Regions from separate parts of the Latilactobacillus sp. VITA-14 genome, predicted to be linked through region 1. Evidence: riboswitches for the same ligand, from Rfam matches in the RefSeq annotation. Region 1 holds a riboswitch; the other holds the start of a gene.
The links. A riboswitch is a leader RNA that binds a small molecule or an ion and turns the genes downstream of it on or off. The one in region 1 is predicted to bind magnesium.

Region 1 (11,304 bases):
TTGATCAACTTCAATCAAACCACGATCAGCCATCTTAATACCGGCTTGTTCGAGTCCCATTTCGTCGGTATTTGGCCGCCGACCAACAGTCACCATCACGTAATCGGCAACAAATTGTTCTTCTTTGCCGCCGACTTCATATTTAACCGTCACATTTTGATCAGTTTCAACAGCTTCTTTTGCCATTGCGCCAGTAATCACATCGACCCCTTTAGCCTTGAAGTTCTTTGTCACCAATTGCACCATATCTTTTTCGAAGTTAGGTAAAATCGAGTCTGTCCCTTCGAGAATCGTCACATGTGCACCTAAGTTGGCATAGGCCCCTGCTAATTCAGAGCCGATATAGCCACCACCAATGACCACTAATTCTTTTGGTACTTCCGTTAAGCTTAAACCACCAGTTGAATCAATAACCCGTTTATTAAATTTGAAGCCTTTAATTTCAATTGGACGACTACCAGTAGCAATGATTAAATTTTTAAAACTGTACGTTTGTGCACTCTCTTCTTTAATCACGCGTAAGCTATGTTCGTCCACTAAAAAGGCTGAACCGTCTAACACATCAATCTTGTGTTTTTTGAACAACATTGAAATGCCACCAGTTAGTTTTTCAACAACCTCATGTTGTTTCCAGTCTTGCGTTTTCGCAAAATCCAATGTTGATCCAGTAGTCGTCACACCAAAGACAGATGAATCTTTCGCCTCTTGTAGTCGATGACCAGCTGAAATCAAAGCCTTGGAAGGAATACAGCCGACGTTTAAACAAACACCGCCAATTGTTTCACGTTCAATCACAGTTACTTTTTGACCCATTTCGGCCGCGCGAATTGCCGCAACATAGCCCCCAGGACCTGAACCGATGACTACTGTGTCTAATTCAATTGCGAAATCACCTACAACCATTTTAAAATCATCCTTCCATCAATAATAGCTCTGGATCAGCTAATAATTCTTTTAATTCGTTCATCGCACGTTGCGCAGTTCCACCATCAATTAAACGATGATCAAATGATAGTGATAATTTCAAGACTTTGCCAACAGCCAACTCACCATCAGCGTTGACGATTGGTTCTGTCCCAATTCGGCCAACCCCTAAGATTGCGACTTCAGGGTAGTTAACAACCGGTGTAAACCAACCGCCACCAATTGATCCGATATTACTGATTGTCATTGAACCACCACTCATTTCAGCTGGTTTCAATTTGTTATCCAATGCTTTTTGCGTATTTTCGCCAATTTCTTTAGCGATGGCAAAAATACTCTTGCTGTCGGCATCCTTGATATTTGGGACATAGAGCCCGTGATCAGTATCCGTTGCAATTCCGACATTAATGTAGTGCTTATAAACAATTTCGTTAGTTGCATCATCAATTGACGCGTTCAAAGTTGGGAAGTCACGTAAGACCGTTACCAAAGCTTTAACGATGTATGGTAAGAAGGTTAACTTAATGTCCTTCTCAGCCGCTACATCCTTGAATTTCTTACGATGGGTCATCAATTTAGAAACTTCCACTTCATCGAATAAAGTAACGTGTGGTGCCGTATGCTTACTTGTCACCATTGCTTTAGCAATTGCTTTCCGCGTTGGTGACATTTTTTCACGTGTTTCCCGTTCTGGTGTCGCAGAGGTGTATGGTGTCGCAGCAACTGGTTGTGCAGCTGGTGTTGCTGGCGACGTTGGTTGTTCTGCTGTCTCTACAGCAGGTGCTGTCGTTGTTGCAGCGCCATTTTGCATGAAGATTTGCACGTCTTCTTTAGTAATCCGACCATGTTTACCGGTGGCTGGCACTTGACTGATATCAACATCGTTTTCACGTGCGAATTGTCGAACAGATGGCATAGCTAAAATCGTCCGATTTTGGTCACTAATCGCAACTACTGCTTGACTGCTTGGCGCCGTTGTTTTAGCTGGTGTTGATTCTGACGCCGTAGCTGGTGCTTGTTCAGCAGATGTTGCCGTTGCCGAATTGTGGCCTGGAGCATCAATTTCGACCAATACTTGACCGACAGTCGCCACTTCGCCTTCACCGACTAAAATTTTAACGACTTTCCCACTAACAGGTGATGGGATTTCTTCAACTGATTTATCATTTTGAACTTCTAATAAAGTGTCATCTTCTTGAATAGTATCGCCTTCTGCGACCGCCCATTTTTGAATTTCACCTTCGGCAATCCCTTCACCAATATCTGGTAACTTAAATTGGTAAACACCACCTGCATCGGTTGCAGTCGGTGTTGCTTCGGGTGTAGCAGCTGGTGTTGCCGTACTTGGTGTATCGTTACCTTCAACACCTGGTGCGTCAATTTCAACCAGTACTTGGCCAACTGTTGCCACTTCACCTTCACCGACTAAAATTTTAACGACTTTCCCACTAACGGGTGATGGGATTTCTTCAACTGATTTATCATTTTGAACTTCAAGTAAGACATCATCTTCTTGAATCGTGTCACCTTCTGCGACTGCCCATTTTTGAATTTCGCCTTCTGCAATCCCTTCACCAATATCCGGTAATTTAAATTGATATGCCATACGTCTAACGTCCCTTCTTTCGTTATCGACTAAAAGTTAATAACTTCTTTAACCTTATTTTCAATATCAGTTGCATTTGGTAACCAAGTTGCTTCAGCTTGTCCAAATGGGAATGGCGTATCAGGAGCTGAAACACGTGCAATTGGAGCTTCCAATGAAAGAACAGCACGTTCTGAAATTTCAGAAGCAACTTGTGCCCCAACGCCTGCTTGTTTTTGTGCTTCTTGAACAATAACGACCCGCCCTGTTTTTTCGACAGAGGCGATAATTGTTGCAACATCTAATGGTGCAATTGTTCGTAAATCAATTACTTCAGCTTTAACATTCTCTTTAGCTAGGTTTTCGGCCGCTTTAATCGCTTCTCTCACCATTGCACCGTAAGTGATGATTGAAACATCTGTCCCTTCAGTAACCACAGCTGCTTTATCAAGCGGCACTGTATAAGATTCATCAGGTACTTCTTCGCGGAACGACCGGTATAATTTCATGTGTTCAAGATACAAAACAGGATCGTTTGAACGAATCGCAGAAATCAATAAGCCTTTGGCATCATATGGATTACTTGGCACAACCACGCGAATCCCTGGAATTTGCGTGATCATTCCTTCAAAGTTATCTGAATGTAATTCTGGGGTATGCACGCCACCACCAAATGGTGCACGAATCGTGATTGGCATGTTGCGTGTGCCACCCATCCGATAACGTGTTCGTGACATCTGGCCAGCAATCGAATCCATTGTTTCGAAAACAAAACCAAAGAATTGAATTTCAGGTACAGGGCGGAAGCCTTCTAGTGCTAAACCGATTGATAAACCACCAATCCCAGATTCAGCTAACGGTGTATCAAAAACGCGGTCTTCACCATGTTTAGCTTGCAACCCTTCAGTTGCTCGGAAAACCCCACCGTTCTTCCCAACATCTTCCCCGAAAATCAAGACGTTCTTATCATCTGCAAGTTCTAAATCCAGCGCATTTGTAATTGCTTGAATCATCGTTTTTTGTGCCATCTTAATTCGACTCCTTTGCACTGTATTCTGCAATTTGTTCTTTAATATTTTGTGGTTGGTCTTCAAATGTAACATTCAAGAAATCTGTGACTTTTTGTTTTGGCGCAGCATCCGCTTCGTTGATGGCTGCTTTAATGTCTGTTTTAACTTGTTCGATCAATTGGTCTTCTTGATCTTGTGACCAAAGTCCCTTATCAGTTAAGAAACGACGCATTCTAACGAGTGGATCACGTTTCAACCAAATATCGTCTGTTTCTTTGGTCCGATAACGAGTGGGATCATCCCCTGATAATGTATGTGGTCCATAACGATAGGTTAATGTTTCAATTAAGACCGGTCCGTTGCCAGCAGTTGTAAATTCACGCGCTTCTTTCATCACTTCATAAACTGCTAGTGGATCCATCCCATCGACTTGAATGGCAGGAATCCCAGCTGCGACCCCTTTTTGAGCCAACGTTACAGCAGCTGTTTGTTTTTCACGTGGGACCGAAATCGCAAAGCCGTTATTTTGAACAACGAAAATGGTTGGTGCTTTAAAAGCACCCGCAAAGTTCAAGCCTTCATAGAAATCCCCCTGTGAAGTCCCACCGTCACCGGTATAAACGTAAACAGCATTTTCTGATTGGCGCTTCTTCATCCCAACCGCAACACCCATTGCTTGAATGTATTGCGCGCCGATAATGATTTGTGGTGGCATCGCCTTCAAAGATTCTGGATACTTGTTACCGTCAATATGGCCTCGTGACCATAGGAATGCTTGTGATAAAGGTAGCCCATGTTGCACTAATTGTGGCACATCCCGGTAACCAGGGAATAAAAAGTCGTCTTTAGTCATCGCAAAGTTACTTGCTAATTGGCTGGCTTCTTGCCCAGCAGTTGGTGCATAAAATCCTAACCGGCCTTGACGGTTCAAAGCAGTTGCTCGTTGATCAAGCACACGCGACCAAACCATTTGTTTCATCAGTTCAACCAATTGGTCATCACTGAGATCCGGCATCAATTCCGGATTAACAACCTGGCCAGTCTCATCTAAAATTTGAACGGTCTTAAAATCTTGGCTCTCATCGCTCAATAACTTCTCAAAATTAACTGCAGCTTTATTATTGACCATAGTATCCATATCTCCTCTTTAAAAAACTGTTTTAATGACTGCTTATATCTGTATTACTTAAGCATCTTTACAAGACTAATTTAGCATTTCACATCACTAAATGCAAGCGTTTTATAAGCTATATTAGTCAGTTTACGCTTTCATTAGTTTTTATTACATGTGAATCTAATCACTAGTTAGCTAATTTTCACGTCTGTTCTATATCTGTTATAATTTAATTCCGTTTTCTGTTATATAATAGCAAATAATAGGCACAAAAAAAGAGTCCGCCGTAGCAGACTCATCGTTAAATTTAAGTTGGGGTAGTTCTATGCCAAGACCGGTTGGGGTATCTCAGCGTTGCCAGCATGCACTAAGAGCTCTTGAAACACTCTGACTACTGGTTTAATTTGTTGACTGACTTGCACGCACCGTTCACTTACCCGCAAATCATTTAAATCAATCGCAACCTTAATTTGACCAAGGTTGACTAACTTAATCATTGTTAGCAGGATTGCCCCGACAACCAACGTTGCCAAACCCATGAAAGCAAATTGATTAACCATTAATACTGCACAAAACGAAACCAATGCAGCTACCGCCATCATAAAAGTGCTTCCCACTCTAACTTTAGGTGTTTGTGCTTTAGCACCAATCGTTGCATCTAGCACAACGCCGTGCACCATTTCAGTCACTACTTCGCCCGCTTCAATAACGTTAACATCTTTGTTAACTGTTGCGATTGTAACGGGTGTCTTTTCGCTAGCAGCCAATACCAAAATATCACCGGGCACAATTTGATCTGCACCGATTAAGCGTAAAAAACCATCACGCATAACGCTAACCCGTGCTTGTGAATTTTCTAATACTGCTTCTCTTTTAGCAGCTTCGACAGTTGTTAAGCCACTTGGGCGAGTTGCCAATAAACGCATTAACATCCCACTGCTTGTAATGCCAGTGAGGTTAACGTCTTTTTTTAATTTCTTGTGCATCGCGTTCGACACTCCTTCCCTTTTGAGGAAGTCGTCGTAAACCGCTAGCCTAATGCTGGCAGTAAAATGACAGACCACCTCGAATGATCACCATCGCTACTACTTACAGGTCCTTCAGCTGTTTTCATCATTTTACTCACCAGACTTTCTCTACTTTAAATTTAGTCATACCGCTTTATCCGACAAAAAAAGACGCACAACAATTGAGCGTCATCCATTTATCATGGCGTTCCCAATCGTTCAGTTTTAGCACTATATGACGTAGAAACCATGTTCAGCTACGTTAGAAAAAGCCTTCATTGGCAGTTTCAGTTGACTCAATTGGCATCTCTCGATGTTTCTGAGTAGCAGCGTTTGTTCATATAGGAGCCTCACCTAACGGAAAAGCAATATATCTATACTCTTATACTACCCGTTTCACTTTAGCAGGTCAAGCAATTCATTCCGTTTTAACTTGAATTGTGCTAGAATAATGAATGACGAATTAATCGGAGGTCTTAACTGTGATATTAATGAAAGATATTATCCGCGAGGGTAACCCAACACTTAGAAAAATAGCTGAACCTGTTACTTTTCCACTATCAGATGAAGATCGGCAACTTGCTGCTGACATGATGGCATTTTTAGAAAATAGCCAGGATCCTGAACTTGCTGAAAAGTACCACTTGCGCGCTGGCGTCGGTTTAGCTGCACCCCAAGTAGATGTTTCAAAACAAATGTCTGCTGTCTTGGTCCCTGGACCAGACGAACCCATCTTCAAAGATGTGATTATCAACCCTAAAATTATCAGCCACTCTGTTCAAAACGCAGCACTTGCTGAAGGTGAAGGTTGCTTATCAGTTGACCGCGAAGTGCCCGGCTTTGTGCCCCGCCCTGACCGTATTACACTACGTTACCAAGATTTAGACGGTGAAAGCCACAAGATTCGCTTAAAAAACTACCCAGCTATTGTGTGCCAACACGAAATCGATCATCTAAATGGCATCTTGTTCTTCGATCACATCAACAAGCAAGACCCATTCGCAGCACCAGATGACATGATTATTATTGAATAGAAGTACGATTGGTTGTGCTTAGCAACTGAGCATTAATACAGAATTGGCAGTTATCCCGAATTGTGGGATAACTGCCAATTTTAGATTAAACGGGAGTTGTTGCACCCAAGCGCACGTTAAAGAAGAAGTGCTGATTCGAGTTGGTCAGGCTTTGAGGCTTAACGGTAAAGGCTACTCGAGAAGCACATAAAAAAGCGTGATTGAAATCTCATTAGAAGATTTCGATCATGCTTTTTTTATGCTTTCACCGCTTCAGGCGTATCGGCAAATTGACTGTTATATAAATTAGCGTACACACCGCCGGCAGCTAATAGCGAATCGTGCGTCCCTTGTTCAACAATTTGACCATGGTCCATCACTAAAATCAAATCCGCGTCGCGAATCGTTGAGAGTCGATGGGCAATGACGAAACTCGTTCGCCCTTGCATGACTTTTTCCATGGCTTTTTGCAATAAACCTTCCAATCGGGTATCCACCGAACTAGTTGCTTCGTCCAAGATTAAAATCTTAGGATCCGCAATCACGGCTCGGGCAATCGTCAATAGTTGTTTTTGCCCAAGCGAAACGTTGCTTGCTTCTTCATCAATCGTCATTTGATAGCCGTTTGGCAACGTATGGATAAAATGATCGACATTAGCGGTTTTAGCCGCATCAACGACTTCATACTCTGTCGCATCGAGTTTCCCGAAACGAATATTATCGGTGATTGAAGCATGATATAACCAAGCATCTTGAAGTACCATCCCAAATTGGGAACGGACTTGTTGCTTGCTTAATTGCTTCGTGTCAACCCCATCAATCCGAATCGTTCCAGATGTCACATCATAAAAACGCATCAACAAGTTAATCATCGTTGTCTTCCCAGCACCGGTTGGCCCGACAATCGCCACTTTATCACCTGGGTTAGCAGTAAAGCTCAAATGGCGAATCAATGGTTTGTCTGGGTTATAGCTGAAACTGACATCATCAAATTCAACTTTACCTTGAACGATTGCTGGCAACGATGCTGTTTCATTATCGGTTGCTTCAACTGGCTCATCTAAGATTTCAAATACACGACCAGTTGCAGCAGCAGCTGATTGAATCACACCAGACAACTGTGTAATCTGTGAGATTGGTTGGTTCACTTGCCAAATATATTGAATGAAGGCTTGTAAATTACCAACTGAAATCACACCGTGCAAGACATAATAACCACCTAACGTTGCCATCCCGGCATACGTCATGTTTGTCGTTAAACCAACTAACGGCATCATCAAGCCAGAAACAAAGGCTGCCTTAAAGCCATAGTCAGTTAACCGATCCGTAATTTCTGCAAAATCAGCAATTGCGCGTTCTTCTTGTCCGTAAAGTTTCAAGACACTGAAGCCGCCATAATTTTCCTGTACAAAGCCGTTCATTTCGCCCAACGTATCTTGTTGGCCTCTAAAGTACGGCTGCGATTTCTGAATGACCCGTCTTGAAATCAATAACGATGCTGGAATCATTATTAATGATAAGAGCGCCATCCAAATATTAATCGTAATCATCATGATCACGGCCGTGATGATCCCTAAGATCGATGTCACAACTTGAATTAAACTCTGTTGTAAAGCGTTCGTAATCGCGTCCACATCGTTGGTTACCCGTGACAAGATATTCCCTTGTTGTTGTGAATCAAAAAAACGAACGGGTAGCGCATTGATTTGCAAATCAATGTCGCGCCGTAAATCACGCATCGCCCGTTGAACAGCCCGCGTCATCCAAAACGAGCCTAAAAACATCGTCACTTGATATAGCAACGCAAAGCTCAAAATCATCGCAATCACCTTCGCGATATAACTAAAATTAATCGCAACGTGTTGTGCTAAATTCCGACTGATTTCAGTAATGGCTAGTCCCATGATCACTGGCCACAGTGCATTAGCGAGCACCGAAATAACAGTTGCGGTAATCGCAAGCCAAAATGTCACTTGATACGGCCCAATGTAGCGCATTAGCCGTTTAAGTTCTCTAATATTCTTCATTGAGTTCCTCCTGTGATAACTGTGATGCCGCAATCGCACGATAAATCTCGTTATCTTTTAATAAGTCGCGGTGAGTCCCAATACCAACCACTTGACCTTCGTTTAAGACGACAATCCGATCAGCATTCATGATAGTCCCAACTCGTTGTGCCACAATCAGCACTGTTGCCTCTTTGGTGATTGACTTCAATGCACCTCGTAACGCCGCATCCGTTTTATAATCCAATGCTGAAAAACTATCATCAAAGATATAAAGCGCGGGGCGGCGGACAATCGCTCTGGCAATCGCCAAACGTTGCTTTTGACCACCAGATAAATTGCTCCCACCTTCGGCTAAATAAGTTTGTAAGCCGTCTGGTTTTTCAGCGACAAAGGTATCTGATTGTGCAATTTTCAAAGCTGTCCATAATTCTTCATCAGTCGCATTCGGATTACCATAACGCAAGTTTTCCGCGATTGTTCCGGTAAATAACACCGCTTTTTGTGGAATAAAACCGATCTTTTGGCGCAACGCCTTAAGTTGATAGTCGCGCACATCATGACCGTCAAGCTTAATCGATCCACGTGTTACGTCAAAAAAGCGTGGAATCAATTGAATCAACGTTGACTTACCACTCCCGGTACTCCCAATAAAGGCAACCGTTTCACCCGGATGCGCTTGGAACGTGACATCCCGAACGACTGGACTTTCAGTCGGACCTGGATAAGCAAAGGAGACATTATCAAACACCAATTCACCTTGTGTGTCGGTTGTTGTTACCCCGTCTTCTTTTTCGGTAATATTAATTGGCGCATTCAAAATTTTTTCAATTCGTTCTGCTGAAACAGCGGCCCGTGGATACATCATGAAGACACTGGCAAATAACATAAATGAAAACAGTACGTGGAAAATATATTCAATAAACGCAATCAACGTCCCAACCGCTAAGTGACCACCATCAATCTGAACAGCCCCTTGCCAAATGATTAGAACGAATACGATATTAAAGATGAACGAAAAGCCCGGTTGTGCTAAAGCCACCAACGTAAACAGCCGGATAGAACTATGACTGTAGTCATCATTCACTTTTCTAAAGCGTAATTTCTGGAATTGTTCCCGCACAAAAGCACGGACAACACGAATCCCAGTCAAGTTCTCACGCAGATTCAGATTAATCGCATCCAGATTTTTTTGTTGTTCCGTCGACATCGGTTCAGAAACGCGACCAATCAAGACAACCCCCGCTAGCAGGATTGGAATTGCCGCAAATACAATCCATGAGAGCGATTGACTTGTCCGTACAATCATGAAAGCACTCGCGACGATCATCATCGGGGTCATAAACCCTGTCCGCAACACTTGGGTCATAAATTGCATCACCTGGAAAGCATCATTAGTGGTCCGAGTAATCAAAGAAGACACACCAAATTCGCCATACTCACTATGGGAAAACTGCATGGTTTGTTTAAAAATATCGTTACGAATGTCACGGACGATATTGGTGGTTAATTTGCTACCAGTATAAGCCAAGCCAATTAAGCCAATTAGTCCGATTAAACAGATTCCAACCATCAACAACCCAAATTGCCACACAGGACCAAAGGTATGTTGATTAATTCCTTTATCAATAATTTGTCCTAATAACGTTGGTAACCCCAATTCGATTAGAATAAATCCAAATACGCAAATAAAGTTCCAAAATAGTAATTTCTTATATCGGATCGTATAGCGCCACATTAATTTCATCGGTGCAAACTCCTTCTAAACTTCAAATTTAATCTTCTACCTGTGCCATATCTTTAACATACTCGATTGTTTCGCGATTGACAATAAAAGCAACGTCAAAATGCAATTGTTCTTCCAAAAACCACACATCAGTGACTAGCAAAGCCGGATAACGCGGACTGACGGAGGCAATCCGCCGTTCGTAAGCCACTTCATTGAGTTGTTCCTCAATTGCGGCTGCCACATCCTTTAATGCAGATGATGTTTGTCGGATGGGCACTTGGTATTCGAAGACCATCACATTATTGCCCCAAATTTCAGTGGGCAGGTTCGAAACCAGTTTGGCTTGCGGTGCATAAAAATCCGGCTGACTCGCTTGCATTTTTTGATAAGCCACCGTTGCAATTTCATCCGCAATTTCTTGACTACTGTGTTGTAAAATCCGCGTCGCTCTTTGTCGGCGTAACCGTTTAATCAACCAGGTTAAAAAAAGCGCTAACGCGACAATGATAACGACTGACAACCAAATTAACATAACAATCCCCCACTTCTATTGCTCACTAATATGATAATTATAACCGAATCGAGGCAAACACGCTATTTAGAGCACGTCGCTCAATGTATACTTTACCGAAAAGATATGCTAAAATATTCTTAAATGTTGAGTAATCAACCCCTGGACGGTTAATCTTTCGTTTAAAACTATGATGAATAATAAAGGAGTTTTACAATTGATTTATAAAGTACTTTTCCAAGCAGACAAAACCCAAAGCCCTCTACGCGAGGCAACTAAATCGATTTATTTAGAAGCAGACAGTGCCGTTGAAGCACGCCAACTTGTTGAAGACAATACTCCCTACAATATTGAATTTGTACAAGAATTATCTGGTAAGCACCTTGCTTTTGAACAAGAATCAGA
Region 2 (11,304 bases), on a different contig from region 1:
TGTTAAAGGCTATGATGATGCAAATGGGTCAAAAACCATCTGAAAAGAAATTAAATCAGATGATGAGCTCAATGAAAGCACAACAAAAACGTAGCAACAAAAAATAAAACAGTCAAGTCGGTTTTAAAAGGGTTTCTAACGAACAAGTCGTTTGTTAGAAGCTCTTTTTTTATCATAATAAGAACGGAAATACAAATGATTGTCCGGCTTAATTAAGATTGTTATAATAGGACTTATCGAATTTTAGAGGATAGGAGCACAACATGGGAATTTTTAAAAAACTAGGGTGGTATTTTAAACAAGAATACCGCCGCTATTTATGGGGCGTCATCTTTTTAGTCCTCGTGGCGATTGTCCAAATTGTGCCACCAAAAGTGATTGGGACCCTGGTTGATTTAATGGACGCCAAACAATTAACGGCCCAAAAATTAATCATGTGGCTCGGCGTCTTGTTAAGCGCAGCGATTTTACAATATGTTTTTCGCTATGGTTGGCGGACCCGGATTTGGGGCGGCGCGGCTAAACTGGAACGGACATTGCGGAGCCGATTGTTCTGGCATTTCATGAAGATGGACACGACCTTCTTCCAAAAACATCGGACAGGTGACTTGATGGCACATGCCACGAATGATTTAACCGCGATTCAACAAGTGGCTGGTGCCGGTATTTTAACCTTTGCCGATTCAATCATCACTGGTGGGACAACGATTATTGCAATGGTGATTTTCGTTGACTGGCGCTTAACGTTGATGGCCTTGATTCCAATGCCCTTGTTGGCCGTTGCGTCACGACGGTTAGGTGCACATTTACACACAGCGTTTGGGCAATCACAGGCGGCTTTTTCACGGTTAAATGATAAAACCCAAGAGAGTGTCTCTGGGATTAAAGTCTTAAAAACGTTTGGCCAAGAAGAAGCTGATATTAAAGATTTCAACGAGATTGTCACGAAGACAATTGCGATTAATAAACGTGTGAATATGATTGATGGTTTATTTGATCCCGCCATCAGTTTGATTATCGGGTTAACGTACATTGTAACAATCATTTATGGCGGGACGTTGGTTATGAATCACAGCATTTCGATTGGTCAATTGATTTCGTTCATTAGTTATATCGCGGCGCTTGTTTGGCCAATGTTTGCGATTGGGCGCTTGTTCAACGTCTTGGAACGGGGCAATGCGAGTTATGATCGGGTTGATCAACTTTTGAAAGAAACCAGCACCATTGTCGAAGCACCGGATGCGATTCAAACACCAGCAACTGGCGATATTCATTATGCTGTTCAAAAATTTACGTACCCTGGCGACAAACAACCAACGCTCAAACAGGTGGCGTTCACTCTGCCACAAGGTAAAACGTTGGGCATTGTCGGAAAAGTTGGTTCGGGTAAAACCACACTGATTAAATTATTATTGCGTGAATATGATCAGTATCAAGGCGAGATTCAAATTGATGGTCACGATATCCGGGATTATTCGCTGGATGCGTTACTTGATAGTATCGGCTATGTGCCACAAGATAATTTCTTATTTTCAACGGATGTCCGCGACAATATTCGGTTTGCTGATTTTGACCGAAATCAAGCGGCGGTTGAAGATGCCGCGATTTCGAGTGCGGTGCATGATGATATTTTAACGTTTGTCCAAGGTTATGAGACGGTCGTTGGTGAACGCGGTGTGTCGTTATCTGGTGGGCAAAAACAACGAATTGCGATTGCGCGAGCGATTATGACTGATCCAGAAATTCTGATCTTAGATGATTCGCTATCAGCCGTTGATGCAAAGACTGAAGAAGCGATTTTAATGAATTTGAAAACGATGCGGGCTGATCAAACCACCATTATCACTGCTAATCGCTTGAGTAGTGTGATGCACGCCGATGAAATCATTGTCATGGATGACGGTCAAATCACCGAACGTGGGACACACGAAGCACTCCTTGCCGCAGATGGCTGGTACGCAGAGATGTGGTTGAAGCAACAATTAAGTCAAGCCTTAGGAGGTGCATAAGATGGCCAAGCAATATCAATCAGAATGGTCTAAGAAAGTTCCATTGAAAGAGCAATTGCACATCATGAAACGCCTCTTTGGTTATACGAAACGCTATAAACGCCAATTTATCGGCGCAATTGTGGCCGCCGCAGGTTTAGCGACCATCAATATTTTATTACCACGATTACTACAAGTCTTTATGGATCGTTACTTAACCAATCAGAGTGCGACCACCCAAGTTTTAATGGGGGTTGCGGCGTTGTACGGTTTAGGCGTGATTCTCAAAGCCATTACACAATTTTTCCAATCTTTCCTTTTTGGAATGGGTTCGGAACGCGCGATGGAAGATGTCCGGCGCGATTTATTTCAGAAGTTCCATCAACTCGGGATGCGTTATTTCGATCAGACGCCAGCAGGCTCGATTGTCTCACGAGTCACGAATGATACGATGACTTTGATTGATTATTGGAATGTTTTCTTATCCATGTTAGTCGGTTCATTTTCAATCATTTCAGCGTTCATTGCGATGTGGTTAATTTCACCAAAAATTGCCCTTGCAACGGCAGCGTTTCTACCAATATTGTTAATTGTTATCTGGTATTACAGTAGTTACAGTGCGCGGGTTTACCGGCATATGCGTGAAAAATTGAGTCAGTTGAATACGAAACTCAACGAATCAATCGAAGGGATTACGATTATCCAACAATTCCGCCAGGAAAAACGGTTGACCGACGAATTCGAACAAGTTAACGCGGACTATTTAAAAACGCGCGAAGCGATGATTCGAACGAACTCGTTGTTGCTCGCACCAATTGTGAATTTACTCTATACACTGGCATTGGTCGTTGTCTTGAGCTTGTTTGGTGTCTCAGCCCTGCATAGCTTTGTCACGGCGGGTTTGGTTTATGCGTTCACAACCTATGTTGGGAACTTCTTTAATCCGATGACCAATATGATGGATTCTTTATCATCATTACAAGATGGAATGGTCGCTGGTCGCCGAATTTTCAGAATTCTCGATCAAGAAGAATATGCGCCAGCTCAAAATGCCGATGCTGCAAATGAAATTACTGAGGGTCGCGTCGAATTCAAGCATGTTTCGTTTTCATACGATGGGAAAAATGAAATTTTGCATGACATCTCATTTGTTGTTGAACCTGGACAAACTGTCGCCTTAGTTGGGCATACCGGTTCTGGGAAAAGTTCAATTATTAATGTCATGATGCGGTTCTATGAATTTTATGAAGGTCAGATTCTAATCGACGGACATGATATTCGGAGTTTTCAGACAGCAGAACTGCGCCGCAAGATGGGGCTTGTTCTACAAGATGCATTCATGTTTTATGGTGATGTCGCATCAAATATTCGATTATTTAATCAAGAGATTACAGATGCCCAAATTCGCGCAGCGGCTGAATTCGTGCAAGCTGATGACTTTATCGAACAATTACCTGGTCAATATCATGCTCGTGTAATTGAAGGTGGCGCCCAATTTTCAAGTGGACAACGCCAATTAATTTCGTTTGCGCGAACATTGGTTACAAATCCTAAAATCTTGGTCTTGGACGAAGCGACGGCTAATATCGATACGGAAACGGAATCGATGATTCAAACTGGTCTCGCTCGGTTACGTCAAGGACGTACAAGTATTGCCATCGCGCACCGTCTATCGACGATTCGCGATGCTGAATTAATCTTGGTTTTAGATCAAGGGCAGATTGTCGAACGGGGTAATCATGATAGCTTAGTGGCTCAAAAAGGACGTTATTATGAAATGTATCAACTCCAAAATGGTGGCAGTGAAGAATAAGCAGTTTCAAAAAAACACGACTATTATTATTGCGGAGTAAATCGGGAGGAATTTAGCACATGAAGAAAAGACGCTGGCTGAAATGGTCGTTAATTAGCGTTGTTGTCTTAGTGGTGGTAGCACTATTTGGTGCCACTATGTATATGTATCAATACGCATTTGTACCGGGGCAAAAATCATTCTTAAATGGTGGTAAGCCAACGAAAGTCTATCAAGACAATCAACGTTGGTTAAAAAATGTTAAACAATCAAAGTGGCATCAACAATCTGCCACAGATGATTTAAAATTGGCGGCAATTTATGTGCCAGCAACAAAACCTACGAACAAAACAATTTTAGTTGCGCACGGCTATATGGGTAAAAAAGAGGATATGGCACGCTATATTCACATGTATCACGATCTTGGCTACAACGTTCTCGCACCGGATGACCGTGCAGCAGGTGAATCGGAAGGTGATGCCATTGGCTATGGTTGGACGGATCGCTTGGATTACGTCAAGTGGGCCCAAAAAATTGTCGCTACCAACGGACAGGATAGTCAAATTGCCCTTTTCGGGGTCAGCATGGGGGGCGCGACCGTCATGTTTACCGCGGGTGAAAAATTACCTAAGCAGGTGAAAGCGGTGATTGAAGATTGTGGTTATAATAGCATCGCTGACGAACTCGCTTACCAACTAAATGACCTCTTTGGATTGCCGAAATTCCCGTTATTTTACACAACGAATTGGATGGCACGGGTTCGCGCCGGCTATAACTTTAATGATGGCGATACTGCTAAGAGTTTAGCTAACTCGAAATTGCCAATCTTCATGATCCATGGCGATCAAGATAAATTTGTACCAACCAAAATGGTGTATACAAATTACAAAGCGGCGCATGCACCTAAACAACTCTGGGTGGTTCCGGGGGCAGCTCATGGTGAAGCCTTGGCTACAGATCCAACAACCTATCGTAATAAAGTTGCGCAATTTTTAAATGAATATCTTCAATAAGTCTGATTAATTGTATTTTGAAGCCGATTTGGTATGATAGATATATAAATATATTGATATTGCTAATCCGTTAGGTGAGGCTCCTATATGAACAAACGCTGCTACTCAGAAACATCGAGAGATGCCAATTGAGTCAACAGAAACTGCCCTGAAGGCTTTTTCTAATGTAGCTGAACAAAGTTCTACGTCATATAGTGCTAAAGCTCAACGATTGGAATGGCTTGTTTTTCTTGTGAGGCATCCTTTCTTTGAGGATGCCTTTTTTATGCGGATCAGCTGCGAATGGGAGGGATTACGATGGCTAAGACAATTAAAATGACACTCAATCAGATTAATCAATTAACGCCAAAAGCGAGTTTAGAACATTTCGAAACTGACAAGAAGGGGTTATCACGGCAGCAGCGAACAGCACGGTTACAAACCTATGGGGAAAATACGATTCAAAAGTGGCAACAGCGTTCGTTATTGCGAGCTAGTTGGCAGAGTGTGCAAGATCCGTTTATCGGCGTATTAGCTGTCTTAATGATCATCTCCTGGCTCAGTCGAGATATTGATGGCGCGATAGTTATGTTAATCATGATTGTTGTGTCTAGTAGCATTAGATTCGTGCAAGAGCGCAAGTCCGAGCAAGCGAGCATTGCTTTACAAGCGATGTTAGCAAAGACCAGCCGGGTTGTAATTGAGGGTCAACCAACTGAAGTTGCCGCACAAAGTCTGGTACCTGGGGATATTGTGCAGCTGCAGACGGGGGATTTGGTGAATGCTGATTTAAAAATTCTGGCGAGCCATGATTTACAAATTAATCAATCTTCTTTGACGGGTGAATCAAAACCCGTGAGCAAACGCATAACAGCGTAAGCAACTGACGTAACGAATGCGGCGGATATGGCGAGTTTATTGCTGATGGGCAGCACCGTTGTCAATGGGCAAGTGATTGCCACGGGTCAAGCGACTTGCTTTAGCGCAATTGTGACTACTGAACCTAAGTCGCGACCGAATCAATTTGATGCAGGGTTAAAACACATCAGTTGGTTATTAATTCGCATGATGCTCGTTTTGGTGCCCTTTGTATTTGTGATTAATGGTGTGACTAAGGGAGATTGGCAACAGTCGTTTTTCTTTGCGATTGCAGTGGCAGTTGGTTTGACACCGGAGATGTTACCGATGATCGTTAATAGTAATCTGGCGAAAGGCAGTGTCGTTTTAAGTCAACAACAGGTCATCGTAAAGCAGTTAAAGGCCATTCAGAATCTCGGGGCGATGTCGGTTTTATGTACGGATAAAACGGGGACGTTGACGGAAGATCATATTAAATTGATGTACTATGCAGATATTTTAGGCGAGCGGGATGTGCAAGTTTTGCGATTAGCATATTTGAACGCCAAGGGTCAATCCGGCTGGCAGAACCTTCTGGATGAAGCGATTATTCATTACTATGAACAAGACCAAACCAATGATGACTTTCCATATCAAAAATTGGGCGAGATTCCATTTAATTTCGAGCGGCGGCGGCTAACGGTCTGGCTCAAAAACCATGCAGGTAATCAATTAGTGCCAAAAGGGGCCTTTGAAGAAGTGCTAGCAACGTGTTCCCAAGTCAGGTTAGCGGATCAGATTGAGCCGTTGACTGAAGTGCAAAAGCAGAACCTAGTGGCAGTGCATGATCGTTTGGCACAACAAGGGATGCGGATGCTGGCGGTTGCTTATCAAGATGAGTTAGCAGAGACGGCATCAATTGACCGCGTTGGTAATCAAGGTTTGATTTTCGCCGGCTTTTTGGGCTTTTTGGACCCACCAAAACAATCAGCTATCTCGGCAATTCAACAACTACAAGCTCATCAAGTGGCGGTCAAAATTTTAACGGGTGACAGTGCTTTAACGACGCAGCAAGTTGCCCAAAAAGTGGGCATTCAGAATCTAGCTGTGACCACTGGTGAGATGTTAAAGACGTTAACGGATGCACAAGTCAGTGAGCTATTAACCGAGCAAGCATTATTTGCCAAATTGGCTCCACTTCAAAAAGCGCGTTTAATCCGTTTATTACAAGCACAAGGGGAAGTCGTCGGTTTCATGGGCGATGGCATTAATGATACGACAGCTTTGAAACAAGCAGATGTCGGGATTTCAGTTGATAATGCCGCAGACCTCACAAAGGATGCTAGCGATGTAATCCTACTGGAAAAAGATTTGAACGTTTTAGAACACGGGGTACTTGAAGGACGGAGAGTCTTTATCAATATGTATAAGTACATTCGGATTACGTTAGCTTCTAATCTAGGAAATGTTTTGAGCGTGCTGGTTGCCAGCATCTGTTTACCATTTTTACCAATGTTGTCACTGCAAATTCTTGTCCAGAATTTACTGTATGATGTCGCACAACTCTGGTTACCTTGGGATCGGGTTGCTGAAGATCAATTGCGCCAACCAACACAGTGGGCAACTAAAGGCTTACTGAAGAGTGCGTTTATTCTAGGACCGTTGAGCTCAATGGTTGATATCTTAACGTTTGCGATTCTCTGGTTTGGATTTGGCCTGCAAACATCAGCTCAACAGGGGGCTTTCCAAGCGAGTTGGTTCGTCGTTGGTTTATTGACGCAGATGCTAGTGGTTTATGTATTACGGACACCAGCATCACCGTTCAAGGATCGCGCAAATTGGCGTGTTTACTTGGGGAGTTTAATCAGTTTGTTAATTGGAGGTATTCTGGTATTGACACCGCTCAGACAAGCCGTTGATTTCCAAGCGATTCCAACACAATTTGGCTGGATTGCAGTGGCATTAGTTACGGCTTATCTATTGGTGACGAATGCGGTTAAGAATTTAACGCGCTAAAAAAACTGCTAGATGATATCATCTAGCAGTTTTTTGTTATTATTTTTTATCAGGTAGTTCATATTTAAAATCAGGGTTAATTTCGTGGTCAATTTGATCAAATGCGGCTTGCATTTGATGATTGACAACTTCTAAGTTCTCTTCGTTGAGTTTTAATTTCGGATCGATTGGGATTGGTTCACCAAAACGAATCGTAATCTTTTTCCGTTTTAAAACATCAGAGAATTTTAATGGCCCTTGGTAGACTGCTGGTACGAGTGGGACCCGCGCCATCTTGGCAATTACGACCGCGCCGCCTTTAAGTTCGCTTGAATAGCGGCTACCAGTGGGGAACATGATTAACGAAAGTTCTTTTGAGCGGAGGGCTTTCACTGGTGTTTTAATCGCCGATGGGCCAGGATTTGTTCGGTTCACAGGAAATGCGTTTGCGTGGGTTAAGATGAAGCGTAGAATTGGGTTTTTAAAGAGTTCTTCTTTGGCCATGAACGTGAACTTTCGGGGACTAGCAGCAAGTGCGAAGAAGATTGGATCCCACCAAGTTCGGTGCGGGCCAACTAAAACATAAGTCCCTTCAGGCAGGGCTTCTTTATTTTCGACCTTCAAATTGCCATTCAATAACCAGGCTAAAATGCGGACGATAAAACGTGCAAATGAGAAAAACATAGTTTAGATTCCTTTCAAACGTGACTAGTATCTGCTCATTATACCAAATAATGATACTCTTTGTTATAATATGCCTAAATACAAATGAGGTTGAAGGTAGAACGATGTTAAAAGCAGATGAGCGAATTGACCAATTATTTCGCTTAGATATTCAGATTATTCAAAGCCCATCCGTCTTTTCCTATTCGATGGATGCGGTGTTGTTAGCCGACTTTGCCCAGTTACCAAAACGCGGGACGATTGTCGATTTGTGCGCAGGCAATGGGGCGGTTGGATTATTCATGAGTCCCAAAACAAATGGTCAAATTATCGGTGTTGAACTTCAAGAACGGTTGGCCGACATGGCACAACGGTCAATTGAATTAAATGACTTAACCGACCAGGTGAAAATGCTCAATATGGATTTGAAAGACGTTAACACTAAGATTCATAAGGACAGCGTCGATATTGTGACCTGTAATCCACCATATTTTAAGGTTGAACCCAATAGTCAAAAAAATCCCAATCAACATCTGGCACTGGCGCGGCATGAGATTGCAACAGACTTACGCACTGTGGTTCAAACCATGAGTGGCCTGTTAAAGATGAATGGTAAAGGGTATTTAGTCCACCGTCCCGAACGGTTCTTAGAAATCTGTGACGAACTACGCGCCGCACGTATGGAACCCAAACGCGTCCGGTTTGTTTATCCCAAAGCAGGCAAAGAAGCGAATATGGTGTTAATTGAAGCGGTCAAAGATGGTAAAAAAGGGGGCTTACGAATGCTTCCGGAACTGACGATTTATGACCAAGACAGCCACTATACACCAGAGATGCGCACGAAGTTATTCATGGCTGACAATGACTGAGAAGGCTTATTATTTTTACGTATTAGTCTGCGCCGATCATAGTTTTTATGGGGGGTTCACGACTGACGTTACCAAACGCGTTGCCACGCACAATGCTGGCAAAGGTGCGAAGTACACAAAATTGCGCCGACCAGTGCGGTTATTATATTTTGAAACGTTTAGTGATAAATCGGCGGCGCTTAAAGCAGAGTATGCGTTCAAACATCAACCCCGCCGCAAAAAAGAACAATATTTAATGGAACATGGCATTTCAAGAACTCAATTTTAGAATGGAGAGACCAATATGCAACCTAAGTTAGTTGTCGATCAACACATTCATTTACAACCTGTGACGGAAGCGGATGCGCCGGCGTTATTTCAGTTAGTGGATCAAAATCGCGTCAATCTCGATACTTGGTTACCATGGGTGGGCGATATCGAATCAGTGGCCGATGAACTTGGCTTTTTAAAATATGCGCAACAACAAATGGCAAACCAGGAACTTTGGATGGCAACGATTTGGGATGACCACCAGTTAGTTGGTACGATTGATGTCCACAATATTGACGACTTGAATCGTGCGGGTGAAGTTGGCTATTGGTTAGATGAAGCTTTCCGCGGACGAGGTGTCATGCATCGCGCACTAGCCGCCATTGAACAATACGCGGCCAGTGAATTGGAACTTGACCAGTTGAGTATCATTGCTGCACACGAAAACGTGGCGAGTCAGCAAGTCGCGCTAAAAGCGGGCTATCTAGCGGTTGAAACAGTGAGTGGCGTTACCTCAGTGAGCCACCAACCACAAGATGCAACCCGTTATCAGAAACAATTGGGCGGCATGTAAGTTCTTGTTGACGCGCCTTGTTATTTTTAGTATACTTTTAAACGGTATTTCAATACCAAAAAATAATTCACACTGGTTGATTTCTAGAGAGGTGCTTGGCGACAAGTTCTCTAAAAAAGTGAAACCAGTGGTCGAAAAAAACCATATGGAGGTCTGTTGACATGGCTGTATTGTCAATGAAACAATTATTAGAAGCGGGTGTTCACTTCGGTCACCAAACACGTCGTTGGAACCCAAAAATGAAGAAATTTATCTTTACTGAAAGAAATGGTATCTACATCATCGACTTGCAAAAGACAGTTCGCATGGTTGACGATGCTTATGACTTCGTTAAAGAAGAAGCTGCTAACGAAGGTGTATTCTTATTCGTTGGTACTAAGAAACAAGCACAAGATGCAATTGCTGAAGAATCAGTACGTGCAGGCCAATACTTTGTAAACCACCGTTGGTTAGGTGGGACTTTGACTAACTGGGACACAATCCAAAAACGGATCAAACGTCTTAAAGAAATCAAAGCAATGGACGAAGATGGTACATTCGATCGTTTACCTAAGAAAGAAGTTGCCTTGTTGAAGAAACAACAAGAAAAACTTGAAAAATTCTTAGGCGGTATCGAAGATATGCCTCGCATCCCAGACGTAATGTTCGTTGTTGATCCTCGTAAAGAACGCATTGCTATCAAGGAAGCGCAAAAATTAAATATCCCAGTCGTTGCTATGGTTGATACTAACTCAGATCCTGATGATATTGATGTTATTATCCCATCAAACGATGACGCTATCCGCGCTGTTCGTTTAATCACAGCTAAAATGGCTGATGCTATCATCGAAGGCCGTCAAGGTGAAGATGATGTTGAAGAAGCTACATTTGCTGCAGAAAACAAATCAGCAGACTCAATGGAAGAAATCGTTGAAGCAGTTGAAGGCGACAACGATACTAACACTGACGCTAAATAGTAGATTCAAATAAGCTGTCTTAGAGGTTTCGCAAATACTGCCTGACTTGTGGGACAGCTTTTTTTAAACCAATTATATTGAATATAAATTGTCGGAGGTATGAATTATGGCTGAAATTAAAGCTGCTCAAGTAATGGAATTACGTAAGAAAACTGGCGTTGGGATCATGGACGCTAAAAAAGCCCTTGTAGAAAGTAACGGCGACGTTGCTCAAGCAATCGATGCTTTACGTGAAAAAGGGATGGCAAAGGCTGCTAAGAAGAGCGACCGCATTGCTGCTGAAGGTTTAGCAGGCATCGCCATCGATGGTAACACTGCTGCAATCGTTGAAGTGAACTCAGAAACTGACTTCGTTGCTTCAAACGATCAATTCAAAGCTTTATTGAAAG

Region 2: another riboswitch for magnesium. It lies ahead of mgtA (magnesium-translocating P-type ATPase); the one in region 1 lies ahead of ACF1X7_RS06405 (hypothetical protein).

Annotation. Positions count from the first base shown of each region.
Region 1 covers NZ_JBJKTM010000012.1:30,065-41,368, forward strand. The annotation lists gene lpdA (dihydrolipoyl dehydrogenase) at 1-903, opposite strand, end outside; gene ACF1X7_RS06390 (dihydrolipoyllysine-residue acetyltransferase) at 911-2,530, opposite strand; gene ACF1X7_RS06395 (alpha-ketoacid dehydrogenase subunit beta) at 2,560-3,537, opposite strand; gene pdhA (pyruvate dehydrogenase (acetyl-transferring) E1 component subunit alpha) at 3,539-4,648, opposite strand; gene ACF1X7_RS06405 (hypothetical protein) at 4,957-5,619, opposite strand; M-box (ykoK) riboswitch at 5,844-6,009, opposite strand; gene def (peptide deformylase) at 6,123-6,674, shown strand; gene ACF1X7_RS06415 (ABC transporter ATP-binding protein) at 6,911-8,680, opposite strand; gene ACF1X7_RS06420 (ABC transporter ATP-binding protein) at 8,667-10,406, opposite strand; gene ACF1X7_RS06425 (hypothetical protein) at 10,435-10,920, opposite strand; gene ACF1X7_RS06430 (DNA-directed RNA polymerase subunit epsilon) at 11,117-11,304, shown strand, end outside.
Region 2 covers NZ_JBJKTM010000001.1:82,257-93,560, reverse strand. The annotation lists gene ACF1X7_RS00405 (YneF family protein) at 1-107, shown strand, start outside; gene ACF1X7_RS00400 (ABC transporter ATP-binding protein) at 264-2,009, shown strand; gene ACF1X7_RS00395 (ABC transporter ATP-binding protein) at 2,011-3,801, shown strand; gene ACF1X7_RS00390 (alpha/beta hydrolase) at 3,861-4,793, shown strand; M-box (ykoK) riboswitch at 4,853-5,016, shown strand; partial or broken gene mgtA (magnesium-translocating P-type ATPase) at 5,076-7,625, shown strand; gene ACF1X7_RS00380 (lysophospholipid acyltransferase family protein) at 7,665-8,288, opposite strand; gene ACF1X7_RS00375 (tRNA1(Val) (adenine(37)-N6)-methyltransferase) at 8,393-9,136, shown strand; gene ACF1X7_RS00370 (GIY-YIG nuclease family protein) at 9,129-9,404, shown strand; gene ACF1X7_RS00365 (GNAT family N-acetyltransferase) at 9,420-9,959, shown strand; gene rpsB (30S ribosomal protein S2) at 10,121-10,915, shown strand; gene tsf (translation elongation factor Ts) at 11,022-11,304, shown strand, end outside.